Regions from separate parts of the Bradyrhizobium sp. Mp19 genome, predicted to be linked through region 1. Evidence: riboswitches for the same ligand, from Rfam matches in the RefSeq annotation. Region 1 holds a riboswitch; the other holds the start of a gene.

The links. Region 1 has a riboswitch for ZMP and ZTP ahead of glyA (serine hydroxymethyltransferase). Riboswitches for the same ligand answer to the same signal wherever they lie in the genome.
Region 2: another riboswitch for ZMP and ZTP. It lies ahead of QJT82_RS10030 (tetrahydrofolate dehydrogenase/cyclohydrolase catalytic domain-containing protein); the one in region 1 lies ahead of glyA (serine hydroxymethyltransferase).

Annotation. Positions count from the first base shown of each region.
Region 1 is NZ_JASAUT010000015.1:136,717-145,000, forward strand. Features, by position in the region: gene QJT82_RS18890 (ABC transporter substrate-binding protein) at 1-48, opposite strand, end outside; gene QJT82_RS18895 (amino acid ABC transporter substrate-binding protein) at 309-1,220, opposite strand; gene QJT82_RS18900 (DUF3280 domain-containing protein) at 1,351-2,286, opposite strand; gene QJT82_RS18905 (histidine kinase) at 2,513-3,931, shown strand; gene QJT82_RS18910 (response regulator transcription factor) at 3,928-4,590, shown strand; gene QJT82_RS18915 (helix-turn-helix domain-containing protein) at 4,804-5,496, shown strand; gene QJT82_RS18920 (DUF4440 domain-containing protein) at 5,603-6,049, shown strand; ZMP/ZTP riboswitch at 6,182-6,267, shown strand; gene glyA (serine hydroxymethyltransferase) at 6,304-7,575, shown strand; gene QJT82_RS18930 (hypothetical protein) at 7,684-7,839, shown strand; partial or broken gene QJT82_RS18935 (transposase) at 8,053-8,284, opposite strand, start outside.
Region 2 is NZ_JASAUT010000006.1:89,072-97,355, forward strand. Features, by position in the region: gene QJT82_RS10000 (arabinose transporter) at 1-25, shown strand, start outside; gene QJT82_RS10005 (hypothetical protein) at 114-884, opposite strand; gene QJT82_RS10010 (hypothetical protein) at 1,067-1,438, opposite strand; gene QJT82_RS10015 (hypothetical protein) at 1,682-1,975, opposite strand; gene QJT82_RS10020 (zinc-ribbon domain containing protein) at 2,199-2,684, opposite strand; gene QJT82_RS10025 (MaoC/PaaZ C-terminal domain-containing protein) at 2,846-3,298, opposite strand; gene QJT82_RS10030 (tetrahydrofolate dehydrogenase/cyclohydrolase catalytic domain-containing protein) at 3,428-4,291, opposite strand; ZMP/ZTP riboswitch at 4,307-4,386, opposite strand; gene QJT82_RS10035 (hypothetical protein) at 4,604-5,014, shown strand; gene QJT82_RS10040 (hypothetical protein) at 5,136-5,660, opposite strand; gene QJT82_RS10045 (hypothetical protein) at 5,875-6,573, opposite strand; gene QJT82_RS10050 (VOC family protein) at 6,775-7,158, shown strand; gene QJT82_RS10055 (hypothetical protein) at 7,174-7,605, opposite strand; gene QJT82_RS10060 (GrlR family regulatory protein) at 7,843-8,193, shown strand.

The sequences.
Region 1 (8,284 bases):
AAGCACGCCGAGCGCAGAACGTCGCGAAAGCGAAAATGGCGTGGTCACCGGCTTGAGCTCCTGAACAACAGTCACAACTGCTGCGAGCTTAAGAGAAAACCGCCCGATGTATATGAGACGCTATTTCGTTTTTCGCCATGCGCGCGAAAAGCCGTTCCATGGATTGATGGCTGGACGCGGCGATCTGTTTTCCGCCGCCCTGTCGGCCAATTGTAGCCCGGATGAGCGAGCGCGATATCCGGGGTCCCGCCATCGATTTAAGCTGGACCTTACCCGCATGTCGCTTTGCTCATGCGGACTGCTTTCTGCTACTTCGCAACCTCGTACACATCGGGATCGAAGCTCGAGCTCGGATTGGCGAAGGCGTGGCGCAGCGCCGGCGACATCGGCACGTTGTAATTGATACCTTTCGGCGGGGTCGGCGCTTCCAGCCACTTCCTGTACATGACCTCGATCTCGGGGCTCTTGTAGAGCTCCGCCGTGGCGCGGTCGGCGAGCGCCTTGAACGGGGTGTCCTCCCTGCGCAGCATGATGCCGAAGGGCTCTGCCTTCGAGAACGCCTCCTCGCTGATCATGTAGAGCGAAGGCTGCTTCGATCGCGCGATCGCAACGGCAAGCTGGACGTCGTCGAGCGCGTAGGCCTGGGCGCGATCGGTCTCCAGCATCAGGAACGCCTCGGCCTGGTCCTTGGCCGGGAGGACGTTGATGCCGAGCTTGCGTTCGGTGTTGACCTTGATGAGCTGCGTGAGGTTCACCGAGCCCGCAACAGCGGTGACCGACGTGCCCTTGAGATCGTCGATCGTGTTGATGCCTGCGGATTTCTTGGCGGCAAAGCGTGTCGCGCTGAGGAAGTGCGTGTTGGTGAAGGTCACCTGCTTCTGGCGGTCCGCGCTGTTGGTGGTCGCCGAGCAATGCAGATCGATCGTGCCGTTGACCATCAACGGAATGCGGTTCGACGAGGTCACCGGGAGGTAGTCGACGGCGATGTCAGATACGCCGAGCTCCTTCTTCACGGCATCGACGATCTTCAGGCAGATGTCGAGCGCAAAGCCGATCGGCCGCTGATTGTCGTCGAGATAGCTGAAGGGAACGGAAGCCTCCTGAAAGCCGAGCGTGACCTTCTTCGTTTCCTTGATCTTCTGCAGCGTGCCCGACAGCTCCTCGGCTGCCGCGGGGCTTGCGGCGAGCGTGAGAGCGAAGAAGATGGCGGGCAAACGCATCGGCGGCTCCTGTGCGGTGATCAGACGGCGGTGATAGCGCACGCGTGAGCCCGGAGCCAGATGACGGTGTGTCTAGCAGCTATCGCACTTTGCTATGGTCCGCCTGCCAAAGTTGCAGCCGCGCGCATCCCTAGCGCTGCGCCCCGCCCTCGAGCAGGCGGTCGCCGACCAGGCGGACCGCGCCACGGGTCCAGGAATAATCGGCGCCCATCCGCAGGCCGCTGTCGCCGCGTGAGACGACCGCGCCGCTGCGGGCGTCGCGCAGCTGGAAGCCGACCGTGTATTCGGTCCGGCTGACCCGCCTGATCACGCCGATCAGCGATTGATCGGCGCCGAGCTGCTGCGCAATCGCGGCCTCGCAGCCGTCGCAGTCGCGCAGCGCATGTGCCTTGACGGGCTCCGCGGTCGCGCCGCCGGTATCGACCAGGCGGTAGCGGCCCGACTGCGCAAGCCGGTCACGCACGCCCTTCGTGACATCGGCGAGATAGGCTGCATCGGAGCCGGCAAGGCCGGACGCGGTTGCCGCGGAGGTATCCTCGAGCTCGAATTCGAACACCGCAAGCCCGATCGGCGCCGCGGCGGCGGTCTGCGCCGGCGGCAGCGCGGCTGCAAGGGCGCGGCGCACCTCGCGCGACACGAACATCGCCGCGTGGTCCCATGCCTCGTCAGTGTCGCCGCGAAACGTGTAGAGCTTCTCGTAGAGCACCTGGCTCGCGCTGACGTCGATGACCGCCACCTTGGCCCACTGGATCAGCGTGCTCATCTTCTGCACGCCGCCGACAACCTTGATCCGGGCCTCGCCCGCGGGCGCCGTCGATGGCACCAGGCGATAGTACGGCTCCGCGGCGACATCGGCGCGCAGCGTCCGCATCAACGCATCCAGCCGCCTCTGGTGCGCAGCGGTCTGGTCGATCACCTCGCCCGACGTATCAACATAGCCGAAATCGTCGATGCTGACGCCAAGCGGGAACACCGTTGCGGCGCCGGTCTCGGCGCGCAGAGGACAGATTCCGGCCAGCAGGCCGATCAAAGCAACAGAGAGCAGAACGAGACGGGGCTGACGCATGATTGGGGCCTTTCAGCTGCTGGTGCGGGCGGGTCGGTCGCAGCCTAGGCCGGCGGGCCTCCGCGCCGCAGCGGAGTGCCTCCCGCCCGGTGCCGGGAAAATTTCACGACGATGCTCCGCGCCCATAGCGGCGCTTCTCGGCGCCTCCGTTCTGCCGTTTAATGTGCCTGACGGCCCTGCCCGCGATCGCGCACTGAGGCTCGTCTGCGATCTTGAGGATACGCCAATGTGGAATTGGTCCGGAAGCGATCTGAAACTGCGGCTGACGTTGCGCGTGGCGATCGTCTCGACGCTCTGCTTTGCTGTCATCTCCGGCTATTTCCTGATCGAGGCCGACCGCTCGGTGCGCGGGCGGATCGCGGCCGTTGCCGATGTCGCCGCCAAGACGCTGGAGCTGCAGCAGAGCAAGATCCAGTGGCTGAACAATGCGCGTTCCGACTTTCCCGATCTCGACAGCGTTGCCGCTACGGTCATGACGCCGGGACTGTGCATCGCCTTTCGCAGCAATAGCGGCGAGATCAGCCAACGCTTCTGCGGCGGCGCGCAGACTGACACGGCCGCGCCGCCGCTGGCCTTCGCGGCACTCTATCGCCGCCTGTTCGATCCCGGCCGCGAGGCGGTGCGGCAGGTGGTTTCGCGCGGCAACGCCATTGGCGAGGCGGTGGCCTGGACCGATCCGGCGGTGCCGACCGCCGAGGCCTGGCACGATGCCGGCCGGCTGATGGCGGTGTTCATGATCGCACTGCCGCTGCTCTGCGCTTTGGTCTATGCGGCGCTGGCGCGCGCGCTGCGTCCGACGCGGCAAATCCGCGACGGGCTCGAGCGGATCGCCGCAGGCGACCTCGCCGCGCGCCTGCCGCCGTTCGATCTCGCCGAACTGTCGGCGATCGGCGACGTCTTCAACCAACTCGCCGAGCGCCTCTCCGCCGCGCTCTCCGACCGCAACGCGCTGACGCAGAAACTGATCCTGGTGCAGGACGAGGAGCGCCGGCACCTCGCGCGCGAGCTGCATGACGAGTTCGGGCAGTCGCTGGCCGCCATCCGTGCGCTCGCCGCCTCGGCGCGCCAGACCGCGGCGGCGGATTGCCAGCCTTTGCTCGCCGAATGCGACGGCATCGCGCGGACCGCGACCGACATGATGGAGACGTTGCGCGGCGCCCTCTTCCGGCTCCGCCCGCCCGATGTCGACGAACTCGGACTTGCGGCCAGCCTCGAGGGCCTGGTCGCGGGCTGGAACGGCCGCAGCCGGGGACAGCCGCGGTTCGAGATCACCGTATCGGGATCGTTCGAGCGCCTTGCCGCCTCCGTCGGCGCCAATCTCTACCGCATCGTGCAGGAGGCGCTCACCAACGCCGCCAAGCATGCCGGCGCCACGCGCGTGATGCTGCGGCTTGAGATGCGCGAGGCGGCGCCCGGCGGCGACAGCGCGATCGTGCTCGCGATCGACGATGACGGCCAGCCCGGCGATCCACAAGGCGATCCCCAGCTCAAGTCCGGCCTCGGCCTGCTCGGCATGCGCGAACGGGTCGCCGCGCTGGGCGGGCGGCTCAGCTTTGAGACCGGACGGCCGAGCGGCTCTTCGCTCCGCGTCATCGTTCCCGTCGCGGCCAGCCGAGAGGCCGCACCGGTGGAGCGCGCGGCATGAGCCATGCGGCGCGAACCATCATGCTGGTCGACGACCACGCCGTCGTCCGGGAGGGCTACCGGGCGATGCTGCAGAAGCAGCCGGGCCTCTGCGTCGTCGCCGAAGCCTCCGACGGCGTCGAGGCCTACCGCCTCTACAAGGAGACCGGGCCCGACCTCGTCATCATGGACCTGTCGATGCCCGGCATCGGCGGCATCGAGGCCATCCGCCGCCTCCGGCAGTGGGACAGGCGCGCAAAAATCCTGGTGTTCACCATGCACCAGAACGCGGCCTTTGCCGTGCAGGCGATCCGCGCCGGCGCGAGCGGCTATGTCACCAAGACCAGCCCGCCGGAGACGCTGGTGCACGCCGTGATGGATGCGCTGTCGGGCAAGATCGCGATCAGCCCGGATATCGACCACGAGCTCGCGCTCAGCCACCTTGCCGGCGAGAGGAAGGCTGCCGACCTCCTGACCGCGCGGGAATTCGAGGTGCTGCGGATGCTGCTCGCGGAGAACGCCACCGAGGAGATCGCCGAGGCGCTGCACCTCAGCCCGAAGACGGTCGCGAACCTGCATTCCCTGATCAAGGACAAGCTCGGCGTCGGCACGGATATCGAGCTGGTCCGCCTCGCGTTGCGGCAGGGTATCCTGACGCAGACCGACCTCGGCGAACGCTGAGCCTCCGTGGCGGCGCCAGCGAGGCCGCGTACCGGTAAATCGAGCCGCATTTGCCTCCGGGCAAACCGAACATCGAGCCGCATCGTCGAATGGCCGAGTCCCGAGAAAGTCGCGTACCAGGCGTAACAGGAGAGCCTCGATACTGGCGCGCCTGGGACCATAGTCCAGAGACTGGACTACCTTGGTGGCCCTCGTGATGCTAAAGTTCTCGTCATGAAAGGCTATGGATCATTTTGCCCCGTAGCCAAAGCTGCGGAAATTCTCACGGAGCGGTGGACCCCGCTCTTGCTCCGCGAACTGCTGCTGGGGTCCCGCCACTTCAACCAGCTTCGCCGCGGCATTCCACAGATGTCGCCGACCCTCCTCTCCAAGCGCCTGCAAACTCTAGAAGAGGCCGGGCTAGTCTCACGCCAACCAGGTGACAACGGGCATTGGGAGTACCATCCAACCCAGGCGGCCAGGGAAGCCAGGCCAATTATCGATGCAATGGGCTATTGGGGCCACAAATGGGCTCGCAGCCAGCTCACACCGAACGAACTCCACGCGGGCCGGCTCATGTGGAATATGCGCCGTTCGTTCGATCTAAGGCACATTCCATGCGACTTCGTGCTGTACATTGAGATTGCGGACGCTCGGCCGAAGCGCTGGTGGTTTGTTGTGAAGAAGGAGGAAGCCGATCTCTGCTGGGATGACCCCGGCTTCAAGGTCGATATCAGCCTCTATGCGAGTCTGCTGACGCTTGTGCAGATTTTCGTAGACGAGATGCCGCTGCTACGGGCGCGTGAGCTCGGCAAAATCGAGATCGACGGTCCTAAGCATCTTGTGAACAGCATGCGGGCTTGGTTTCCACGTAGCAAATATGCCAGTGAGGCGTCTGCGGCCGCAGGGCAAGTCTTAGCTAGCTGAAAGACACCTCTCCAGTCCACTTTTTGGACTAGTGACCCTGCTTCCCCCAGCTGTAGCGTTTGCGAATGCGCTCATGCGCTGAGCATCTCAGCTAAAGGAGGCAAGGATGAGCCGCCCTTCTCTTCTTTCATACGCCCTGCTTTTGATCTTCACTTGTGCTTGCGTTGGTCATGCAGCAGCAGACCCACTTGCCGACGAACTTTCCTCTGTGGCTGCCAAGTGGGATGCCGCCATCAACAACGCAGACTTCGATGCCCTGCTTCCATTGTATACCGCTGACGGCAGATTGATGCCGCCCGGTGCGCAGCCGGTCACCGGCCCTTTGGCAATCCGTAGTTTCTTTGCCGGGCGGGGAAGAAGCGTCAGAGAGCACAAGGTTGAGCTGGTCGATGTGTTGTCCATGGGAAACTACGCCTACACCACCTCGCATTTCACGGCCACGCTAGTGGTAAATGAGAAGGCGGCGCCAATTTCTGGCAGCACCGTGAGACTGCTTGAACGCCAACCCGACGGGCAGTGGAAGATAAAGTCCCACATTTTCGTCAAGGAATAGATTCGCGGGTGCTACTGCTACGCAGTCAGCCTCCCGGCGACGCCAGCTATGGAACCCTGCCAGCTATGGAACCCTTGCGGGACCGCCGAGGATTGAATAGCCTTCTGCTCGCGATGAGCTCGCAGGCTCATTCGCCCCTCGCGCGACTGGCGAGCTTACGTGGAACTGACCACGGTGAAGCGCGAAGGGTTCTATGGCCGTTCGCCTGGGCAACCCGTTCAGCTGATGATCCAGCGTCTTAGGGAGCCCGGACCATGCCGTCATTCCGCAATGAACTCCACCTCAACGATTCCGAAGTTGCCCTTGCGCTCAAGGGCGAAGAGCGCCGCCAGCAAGACGGCGTCGAGCTGATTCCGTCGGAGAACTACACCTATCCCGAGGTTCTCGAGCTGCTCGGATCGGTGTTCACCAACAAGTATTCCGAGGGCTATCCGGGACGCCGCTATTACGGCGGCCAGGAATTTACCGACCAGATAGAGAACCTTGCCCGACAGCGAGCATGCGCGCTGTTCCGCGCCGAACATGCCAATGTTCAGCCTCTGTCCGGGTCGCCAATGAACCAGGCCGTGTATCTCGGCCTGCTGCAGCCCGGCGATACGATATTGGCGATGGACCTGTCACACGGCGGCCATCTCACCCATGGCGCGCCCGTGTCGCACATGGGGCGGCTCTTCAACTTCGCCCGCTACAAGACGCAGCCGTCAAACGGCGGCGCCATCGATTTCGATGAGCTCCGCGCCATGGCCCGGCACGTCCGTCCGAAGCTGGTGCTGTGCGGCTACAGCTCCTATCCGCGCGATCTGGATTATGCGTCCTTCAAGAGCATCGCCGATGAGGTGGGTGCACTGACCATGGCCGACGTCAGCCATTACGGCGGCCTGATCGCCGGCAACGCCTTGCGCAATCCGCTCGATGCGGGTTTCGACGTGATGACGACGACATCGCACAAAACGCTTCGCGGGCCGCGTGGCGGCATCGTTCTTTGTCGCCGGGAGTTCGCCGGCAAGATTGACGCGTCGGTGTTCCCGGGATTGCAGGGCGGTCCGCACATGAACGTTGTGGCCGGAACCGCGGTCACGCTGAAGAAGGCATCGACGTCCGATTTTCAGGCCTATGCAAGGCTGGTCATGCGCAACGCGAAGGTCCTGGCCGAAGCGTTGATGGAACGCGGCATGACGTTGATCACCGGCGGAACCGACAATCACATGATGGTCGTGGATACGGTGGCCAGCGTCGGCCTGGACGGCGGCGCGGCCGAGAACATCCTCGACGCCGTCGGGATCACCGCAAACAAGCAGATCATTCCCGACGATCCGCGTCCGCCGCTCATGCCGAGCGGCATTCGCCTCGGGACGCCGGCGGCGACCACGCGCGGCATGGGCGAGCCCGAAATGCGCCTCATCGCCGAACTCATTGCGGAATCCCTCCGGTCGAAGGGAGATGCAGCGGTCGTCAAACGACTGAGGTCGAACAGCGTCGAGATGTGCCGCGCTTTCCCCGTTCCGGGGATCGCGCCGCCCTCATAGGCAGCCGACCTGCGTTCCTGTTCCGCGTTCGTCGCGTCGCTCGTCCGGGCGTGCGGCCTGCATGGGCACGTCGTGAAGGTTCCCCGGGAAAGACCGGAACGGAAATCGATGCTGTTCGTTGGACCGCATGATCTCGAAGACGGAGCGTCCAACGCCGTGACCCGGAAAACCTTGCAAGCACGCTCGGAGCAGGCGCTCGTCGTCATCATTCTCAGCACCGGTGCGCTGATCGGTTACCTCGGCCTGGCGCTGTCCAGGCTGTGAGCGCGACGCCCGGCGGGCACCAAGCCGCCGGCAGGCGTCGAGCCGCTTGCTGCCCTGAAAGCTCGCGCGCGTGGCCCGACGCGACAAGCCCCCGCAGCAAAATATAGGGTGCAACGAAGAGCAAAGCTCAGACAAATCATGTCGCGAGAATGCGGATGTTTGACGCACAAGCGACAACACATCCGGCGTCGTCCCGGCGAAGGCCGGCAACTGTTATGTTGGTTTGGTCTGCAGGTAGGGCTTTCGGTCTCGCATCATGGCATTGAGGACCGTCAGCAGCTTCCTGGCGACGGCGATGAGGGCGAGTTTGGCTGGTTTTCCGGCCTGTCGCAGTCGTGCATAGAAGGCCTTGAACGGATCAGCTCTGCGAACTGCGTTGAGGGCCGCCATATAAAGGGCGTCACGAACGCGCTTTCGGCCGCCCGCAATCTTGCGCTTGCCGCGG
Region 2 (8,284 bases), on a different contig from region 1:
CGGCAGCGAGCGCGCGACGCGCTAGAACGTGATGAGATTGGCCTGGATCGTCTTCGCGCCCCGGCTCGTTGCTTGAACATGCGCTTGCAAAGTGTCATGCCGCCTTGTCCGCGTCAGCGCCGTTTCATGGCGCCGATGCCGAGGAATGAGCCATTGACCGACGGATACTGGCTGGTGAATTCGAACGTATCGAAGCTCGGCGCCTCGAACTGCTTCAGCGCCTTCCAGAGCAGCGTGGTATCGGGACAGGCCTGGGAATGGATGTCATGATGCACGATAATGCGGGCGTGCGAACGCACCAGCAGATGATCCTGTAGCGCACCGCGCAGGCTGTGATCGCCGTCGATAAAGACGAAGTCCGGCTTCAGCCGGTCGACGTGCGCACCGACCAGCGGCGAGGTTGAAAAATCCTGCATGTAGATCGGCTCGATAGCGGCCTGCTGCTGCAGCAGATCGAAATAGGCCGAGATAAACGGCGTCGGCGCGATCGGATCGAGTGCAATCACGGTCTTGAGGTCGGCGCCGCTGTTCCTCAACCACTCCGTCACCAGGATGAACATGCCGCCCCAGCGGCAGCCGATTTCCATGTACGAGGAGACGCCGGACGCATTGCGCGCGAGCCAGGCGAGGTACGGCGCAAGCTGGTTCGGATATTGCCAGAGGTGGAGGCCCTTGCCGAAGTTCGGCGCCAGCTCCGGCGGCTGCTCGTGAAGCAGTTCGTCATTGAGCCCCAGCGCCGGGATAAATTCGCGTTCGAGGAAATCCACGTCGGTACGCTGGGCCGAGGTCAATGCCCCGATGGTATCGATCGCCTCGCGGACGAAAGGCGCAAGATCGGCGAAACGCTGGTATCGGTCGGCTTGGGCGTGCTGGGCGTTGAGCATCGGGGCAATCAGATCGGAGGGCGGACGGGAGACCGCTGGTCGTCGCGCCTCCAATCATTGAACGGACCAGGCAGCCGTCTCGGGCGCAAAATCTTGCGTTCGGTGTCGAATAGCCGCCCGTTCGCACGGCGCCGCGCGAGCCGCTTCGGCACAGTGCTTCGAACGCGCAGCCTGCTCCGCTCTCACCCGCTCGGAATCTTCCGCCGCACGGCCTCCACGCCGGCATCGGTCACGTTGTATCTGCGCCCCATCTCCGGGACGATCCAGCCCTTCTCGATCATTCCGGCAATGGTGCTCGGGCCGACGCCCGCGGGAAACGGACGGCGGTTGCGGATCGCGTCGATCGCGACCCGCTCAAGATGGGTGGCGACATGCGAGGGGCGCGCGCGAAATGCCTTTGCCATGATCAGAACCGACAGGACCTCGGCGCGCCGGCGCACGGCCGAAGCGCTGCGGGTCAGTTCGTTGCTGATCTCGAGAGCGTTCTTGCCGGCCCTGGCGAGTTCCCTGAGCTTCTCGTCCTCGTCAGGGCTCCAGCGCCGCACGATCCCCATCTGCCCCTCACCGCCTGGATACCCATCTCGAACCGATGCATACGCAGGCGGCGCTGATTTGCCATGTGACTTTCGGCACCTCTTGATGCGACGTCGGGGCTGTCGCCATCAGGACGGCCGATCGCGGGTGTCGCACGATGCAGCACAAAGAGCATGATCCGATTGAATCGGATCATGCTCTCAACCCCTTGCTTGGTGGCGTTTTGCTTGCGCGAACCGGTATCCACTTCGCGCTGGAACGCTTCAGTGCTTGCTGGGTTCAAGCGCGATGAGCACGCCGGTCGGCTCGGGCTCGTGCGGCCGAAGCGACGTCAGCTCCGGATCGCTCCATTCGGCGAGACTGACGACCTCGCCCGTCTGCCCCGGCATGTCGGAGGTCTGGGCCGGTTCGAGCACCTTGAGCCCGCTGGTGTCGACGAAGAATGTGTGCTCACCGAACACGCTGTTCAGTTGCGCCACGGCCGGGTGATCGTCCGGAAGCACCTGGGCATTCAGTTGCGTCATGGTCTGCTTGACTTGCGTGGAATTGAGTTTCATCCGCTGCTCCTTCTCGTTGGTTCCGGCCGCGATGGTTTCCTTGACAGGTTTCCTTGACAAGTTTCCTTGGCTGGTTCCTCCCCGCCCGCACCCCACATCGGGGGCTTCAAGGTCTCGAACCAATCAGGCAACGAAACGTTCCGCACGCGCGACGCATTGACCGCCTGCGCACTGGTTCCCCGCGTATCAGATGTGAAGTGCGGCTCTGAAGTCACGCCCATCGCTACGAGACGGGAGGCTTCTTCCTTGCGAGTCCTTCCAGATGCACGCGGCGTGCGGCGGATTTGCGCGCGCGCTCCCTGGTGCGGCAGGCCCGGCAGCGCACCGCCGCGGTAAATACATCGCCCTTGGCGGTCTCGTACCACCATTTCTGCTGCAAAGGCGTCCAGACCTCGGCAACGCCGCAGTCCTTGCAGACGAAGGGCTCCGGTCGATAGGTTCCGCGCAGCACGAAATCGGGAGTCGAATAGCTGTTCGATGGCGCGAGCCGCGTCGTATCCACGGCAACCTCGTCGCGCGCCAGGGCAATCTTGTAGTCGCGAAGCCGTTGCCGTTCAGCGGCGCGTTGCATCTGTATGCGGCGCCATTCCTCCGCCTTGCGCCGCCTGGCTTCGATCTCTCCGTTCGTCTGCTTGCTGCGTTTCACGTCGGCACATCCGTCTGGGTCGAATGCTTTCGGCGCATCGACGAAGTAAACACCGGGCAGCATGGCTCGTCGATGATGACGTCATTGATACGCTGCTGTTCTGCCGCCGGCTTGTCATAATTGTATTGTCGCAACATTGCGCGACGACAAGTCGCGTGCAGGAAACTCCTAGCGGCGTTGGCCGCCGCCCGAGGCGGATGACTTCGGCATCCCCGTCAGCCGAGCTACGCCCGCCCCTGCTCCACCGGCCGCATGTGGATCAGCGCGTCGAGCACGAGGACAAGAACGGGGCGCTGCTCGTCGTTGACCAGCTCCGTCTTGAAGATCACGACGGCGTCGCGCCGCTCCGGCCTGATGGTGATCTTCTGGATCCGGGATTGGCCGGTGAGCGTGGCACCGGGCCGAACCGGGCTCGGCAGGCGAATCTCGAAGCTCCGCCCGACGATCCCCGCCACCTTGGTCCAGATCGCCTCCACGACGAGCCGCTGATAGATCGCAATGGTGTTGAAGCCGCTTGCGATCAGGCCGCCGAACGGGCCCACTGCCGCCGCGACGGGATCGGTATGGATCGGCACCGGATCATATTTCCCGGCGAACTCCAGGATCTCGGCCTCACCGATGGTGTAGCTGCCAAGCTTGAACGTCTGGCCCTCGGTAAGATCTTCCGCATACAACATCGCGCGCCTCCATCTGTCGCGCGATGCTAGACCAATGGTGCGGGCTTTCCATTACCCCGGACGTCATGAACTTCGCGCGCGATATGCGAGCGACACCCGCCGCGCGCGTATCGCCGCAGGCATCCCGCGCTATTGCAACCGGGCCGCCCTCGCCTTTGCGGCCTTCACCGTGTTCTCCATCAGGCAGGCGATCGTCATCGGGCCGACGCCGCGCGGCACCGGCGTGATCGCACCGGCGACCAGCACCGCTTCGTCGAACGAGACGTCGCCGCACACCGCATAGCCGCCGTCCGGCTTCTCGACGCGCGTGGTGCCGACGTCGATGACGATGGCCTGCGGCTTGATCCAGTCGCCGCGCACGAGGCCGGCCTTGCCCACCGCGCTCACCAGGATGTCGGCCTCGCGGCAGATCCTGCTGATGCCGCGGGTGTGGATATGGGTCTGCGTCACGGTCGCGTGCTCCTGCAGCAGCAGCGCGGCCATCGGCTTGCCGACGATGTTGGAGCTGCCGATCACCACGGCATGGGCGCCGGTGAGGTCTGGCAGGGTCGATTTGATCAGCCGGAGACAGCCGAGCGGCGTGCACGGCACCAGCGCATCGTCGCCGTGAAACAGCCGGCCGGCGTTCAGGGCGTGCAGGCCGTCGACGTCCCTGGCGGGATCGACCGCCGCCATCACGCGCAAGGCGTCGATATGCGCGGGCAGCGGCAGCTGCACGAGGATGCCGTCGATATCGTCGCGTGCATTGAGCGCCTCTACTCTGGCAAGCAGATCGGCCTCGCTGGCATCATCCGGCAGGCGTGCGACCTCGCCGCGCAGGCCGAGCCGTTCGGCCATCCTGACCTTGCTCTGCACATAGATCTGGCTCGCCGGGTCACAGCCGACCAGCACGACCGCAAGCCCCGGCGCGCGGGGCAGCCGGTCGAGTTCGCCAGCAATCTTGTCGATGACAATTTGGGCATGTGCATGCCCATCGAGAATGTTCGCCGTCATGGCACCTCCGTTTCGAAGCGGTGCCCAGGCGCGCGGCGTTCAGTCTCTGCGCTCCCCGATGGTGGTCCATCCAAGCGCCAGTCGCGCAGATGGCGTCGTCATAGCCGCCCCGTCGGGCAAAGGCAATTCACGCTCTCCCGCGGGTCAAACGGCGACGAATTGCCCTCACTTTTGCCAGTGGATCGGTGCCGGGCGGGTCACCTCTGGGGGTAGGATTCGGGCAAGACTTGCGTTAAGTCTCGGCGCTTGCCGGGCTTTTCCGATCCCCGGCGCCATCCTTCCGGTCATCACGCCATTTCGGACATTTTCGACATGAGACATATCATCCTCGCGCTGGCGCTCTTCTGCCCGGCTGCCGCGCTTGCCCAAGGAACCACGCCGGCCCCGGCCGACGCAGACAAGCCGGCGGCGGCGACCTCGCAGCCGATGGTCGGCGACAAGCCGCTGGTCCAGGTCGGCAAGAAGTCGGCCGCCAAGAAGGGCGAGAAGCCTGCCGCGCCCGGCAAGCCTCAATCGGTCGCCCAGAAGCTTCAGGCCTGTCAGGACATCGACGACGCCACCAAGGAGCGGCTGATCTGCTACGACGAGATTTTCAAGCCGCAGCCGAAGCCGAAGGCCGCCCCGGCCAAGGGCGTCAACGATTGCCGCTTCGTGAAGGAAGAGGACGAGCGGCTGACCTGCTACAACGGCTTCGCGGACAAGATTCCGCGCCTGCCGCGCTAAAGGTAGCGAGCGGCGCTCGGACGCCGTCCCGGATCCGGCCACCCGCCTGATCGCGGACATGAAAAAGCCGCCGCAAGTGTTTGCGGCGGCGCATTGATTGCCGGCTGCGGGCGGCCCTTTCTTACCAGGTGCCGAAGCCGCCGAAGAAGCCCATGCGCTGCTGCTGCGCGACGCGGTAGGGCTGATACATGCCGGGCTGCGCCAGCCGCATCGGCTGCTGGGGATGGGCATGGTAGCGCGCGACCTTGCGCTTCTTCGGCGCCTGAGGCTGGGCCTGCGCCGGCTGCTCGGCCGGCTTTGCCTCGGCCGCGACCTTCTGCGCGTCAGCCTTCTCCGGCGGAATGAACTGGGCGAACGTATTGCGGACACGGGCTTGCGCCGACGCGTCACCCGAAGCCGACGGGACGGCCGCGGCGACCGCGTTGACCTGCGCCGGAACAATGGTCGGCAAATTGGTGTCGTAGACCACCCGCTCGGGCAATTTCTGGGTCGACTTGATGCGCACCATGGTCTTGTCGACGCCCGGCGACGACAGGCCCTGGTTCTGACCGGCGACCACGGCCTCCTGCGGCACGATGGAATTGACGACGAAGAGCAGCGCGAGCAGCACTCCACCAACGAACAGGAAATAACGCGCCACAGGCATTTTGGTAGCTCCCCCCGCGCAGCGGGCGCGGTTCATCTCGGCGCGACGACATCAGTCATCGCGCGGGCGATCTCATCGTCTGCGCATGATCACCCGGACGCGGTCCGCGCTCCCGGGTCGTTCGCTAACGGCTGGTTTATTAGTTAGTTCCTGTCCGGCCGTTACGGTTCACCCGGCAAGTCAATTCGCGGTCACTTTTTCGGGATGCCGGGAATTAAAGGCGGCTCGCCGTCACGACCGAACATTTCGCCTTGTTTGCGTTAACATTGACGAACCCGACCAACATCCGCGAATAGGTCTTGCGGCTTTTCATGGCGATCGTGTCGGAGATCAGCCGCTTGCGCTCGGTCAGCGGCCGACCGTCCCGGCGGATGAAGGCGCAGGCGATCTCGATATCCTTGACGGCGAAATCATTGGCATTGCGCAGCGTCAGGGTGACGAGCGCCTTCGAACCCAGCCCGCCGCGCCGCCACGATTGCGAGGCGATCCGCAGCTTGTCCAGCGGAGACCTTTCAGCGCCAGGCCCGGACGACCTGGCCTCCTCTACCCCCTGTGGGGCGGTGGCCACGCCGACGGTGGTCGGCTCGTCCGCCGGTGCGGCCAGCGCGTCCCTCGCGGCCTGATTTGTGATTTGGGCGGGTTGCGCGTCGGTCGAGGCGTTCTGCGCGGTGCGGACGATGCTGGACGACACCGGCCAGACATCCTGGTCTCCGGCGTCGCTCGGTTCGGGGAGCATGAACCAGGCGGCGATCCCGGCGAGCGCAATCAGCGGCAGCAGCAGGCTGGCGTAGAAGCCGCCCTCACCGAGACGTCCGGCGGCCAACCTCCGAAACGACGCCAAGCCGATCCGCATCGTCGTGCCCTCACCCTGGCGACCTGATCGGGCCGCCCCCACACAGAGAGGAAGCCGCACCGCGCGGCTTCCGGGGCGGCCGCAAGTCGAGCGGCCACGCGAAGACAATCGCTGACGGCCGCAATGGTTTCATTCCGGGACGACAATCTTGCGGCCCGCAGCACGGAGGGATGGCCTCACGGCCGGGCGCTCGCTAAGTTCGCGCCGCCCGAGAGCGAGTGCCGCGCACCCGAGCGGCGCGAGAACAACAAGGAGATCGCAATGCCTGTCGTCACCTGGGACCACGTCCACCTGCGCAGTCCCGATCCCGAGGCCACCGCGACCTGGCTGCGCGACATTCTCGGCGGCGAGATCATCCGCGGCCCCGGCCGCATCGACGTCCAGCTCGGCGGCGCCAAGGTGTTCATTGCGGAGGTGGCCCAGGGCGACGGCGTCAACGCCGCGCCGGTGACGCCCTATCAGGGACTCGATCACTTCGGGCTCACGGTGAAGGACATCGACGCGGTCGCGGCCGAGATCAAGGCCAAGGGCGTCGAATTCACCAAGGAGCCGACCACGATCCGTCCCGGCGTGCGGATCTGCTTCATCCGCGGCCCGCAGGGCATCTCGATCGAATTGCTCGAGCGCGACCAGAAATACGTGTGAGCCACGCGTGCGGCGCTAAGTCATGCTGCCTGGCATGAAGCAGCGGATCGTCACGCCCATGTAGCTCGGAATCGGCCAGACCATGGCGCGACCGACCCGGTTGGGCTCGGTGACCACGGCCTCGTCGGGGACATCGATCCACGCCCCGTCGAGGCGGACACGATAGTGCCCGTCCTTGGATTCCCAGTCGACATCGCTGACCGCTGTGCCGTCGGCATCCGAACAGCACGGCCCCTTGCCGCTGCGCAGGCCGTCGAACCATTCCTTCAGCGGCGAATTGGCGTAGCGGCCGTCGGGATCGCGCGCCTGCGCGATTCGCACGGCCGCGACCAACACCAGCGTTATCAACCCGAGGAATACGATGACGTGGCCCGCATGACGGGCCGAAGTTCCATTGAGCCTGCGAGGGCGTGCCCAATGGCCACCGGATTCAATCCAGTCAGACATGTGTTTGCTCCAGCACTCACCGGCCAGTGCAACCAGAGCTATGCATTTCGCGGGCCACTTTGATTCGCGCGTACGGTCCGCTGTCATCGCGCCGTCACACTGCCTGGCAGGAACCGAGGGTGTCACCCGAACGCGGGACACCCGGGAATCAACCTGCCGCATTGCACGAGGTTGCTCGCTTTGGCATAAAAAACCAACTGGCTTGCCGTGGGCGCGGCGGCCAGCAATCGGGACGTCATGAAGAACGGACTTTACTCAATTCACGTCACCCTGCTGGACGGTCGCGTCGGTAAGGGCAGCGGCGTCATTCTCTTCCGCGACGGCCAGATTCTGGGCGGCGACGCCTATCTCTACTACACCGGCAGCTACACGGTGAAGGGCGATGCCTTCAAGGGCGAAGTCCTTGTGCAACGCCACACGACGCCGCGCGACACCGACAACCCGCTGTTCGGCGGGCCTGCGCCCGTCGGCATCGGCGTCTCCGGCACCTTCACCGACACCCGCGGCACCATGAGTGGGACCGCACTGGTCGGCAAGGCGAGCCTGATCTTCGGCGCCACGCTGCACAAGCTCGCGGATATCAATTAGCGGTGTGAAACCATCAGACCCGTCATCCCCGCGCAAAGGCTTCGCCTTTGCGCGGGGATGACGGATCGAGAGCGAACACGTGGTTGGCCAC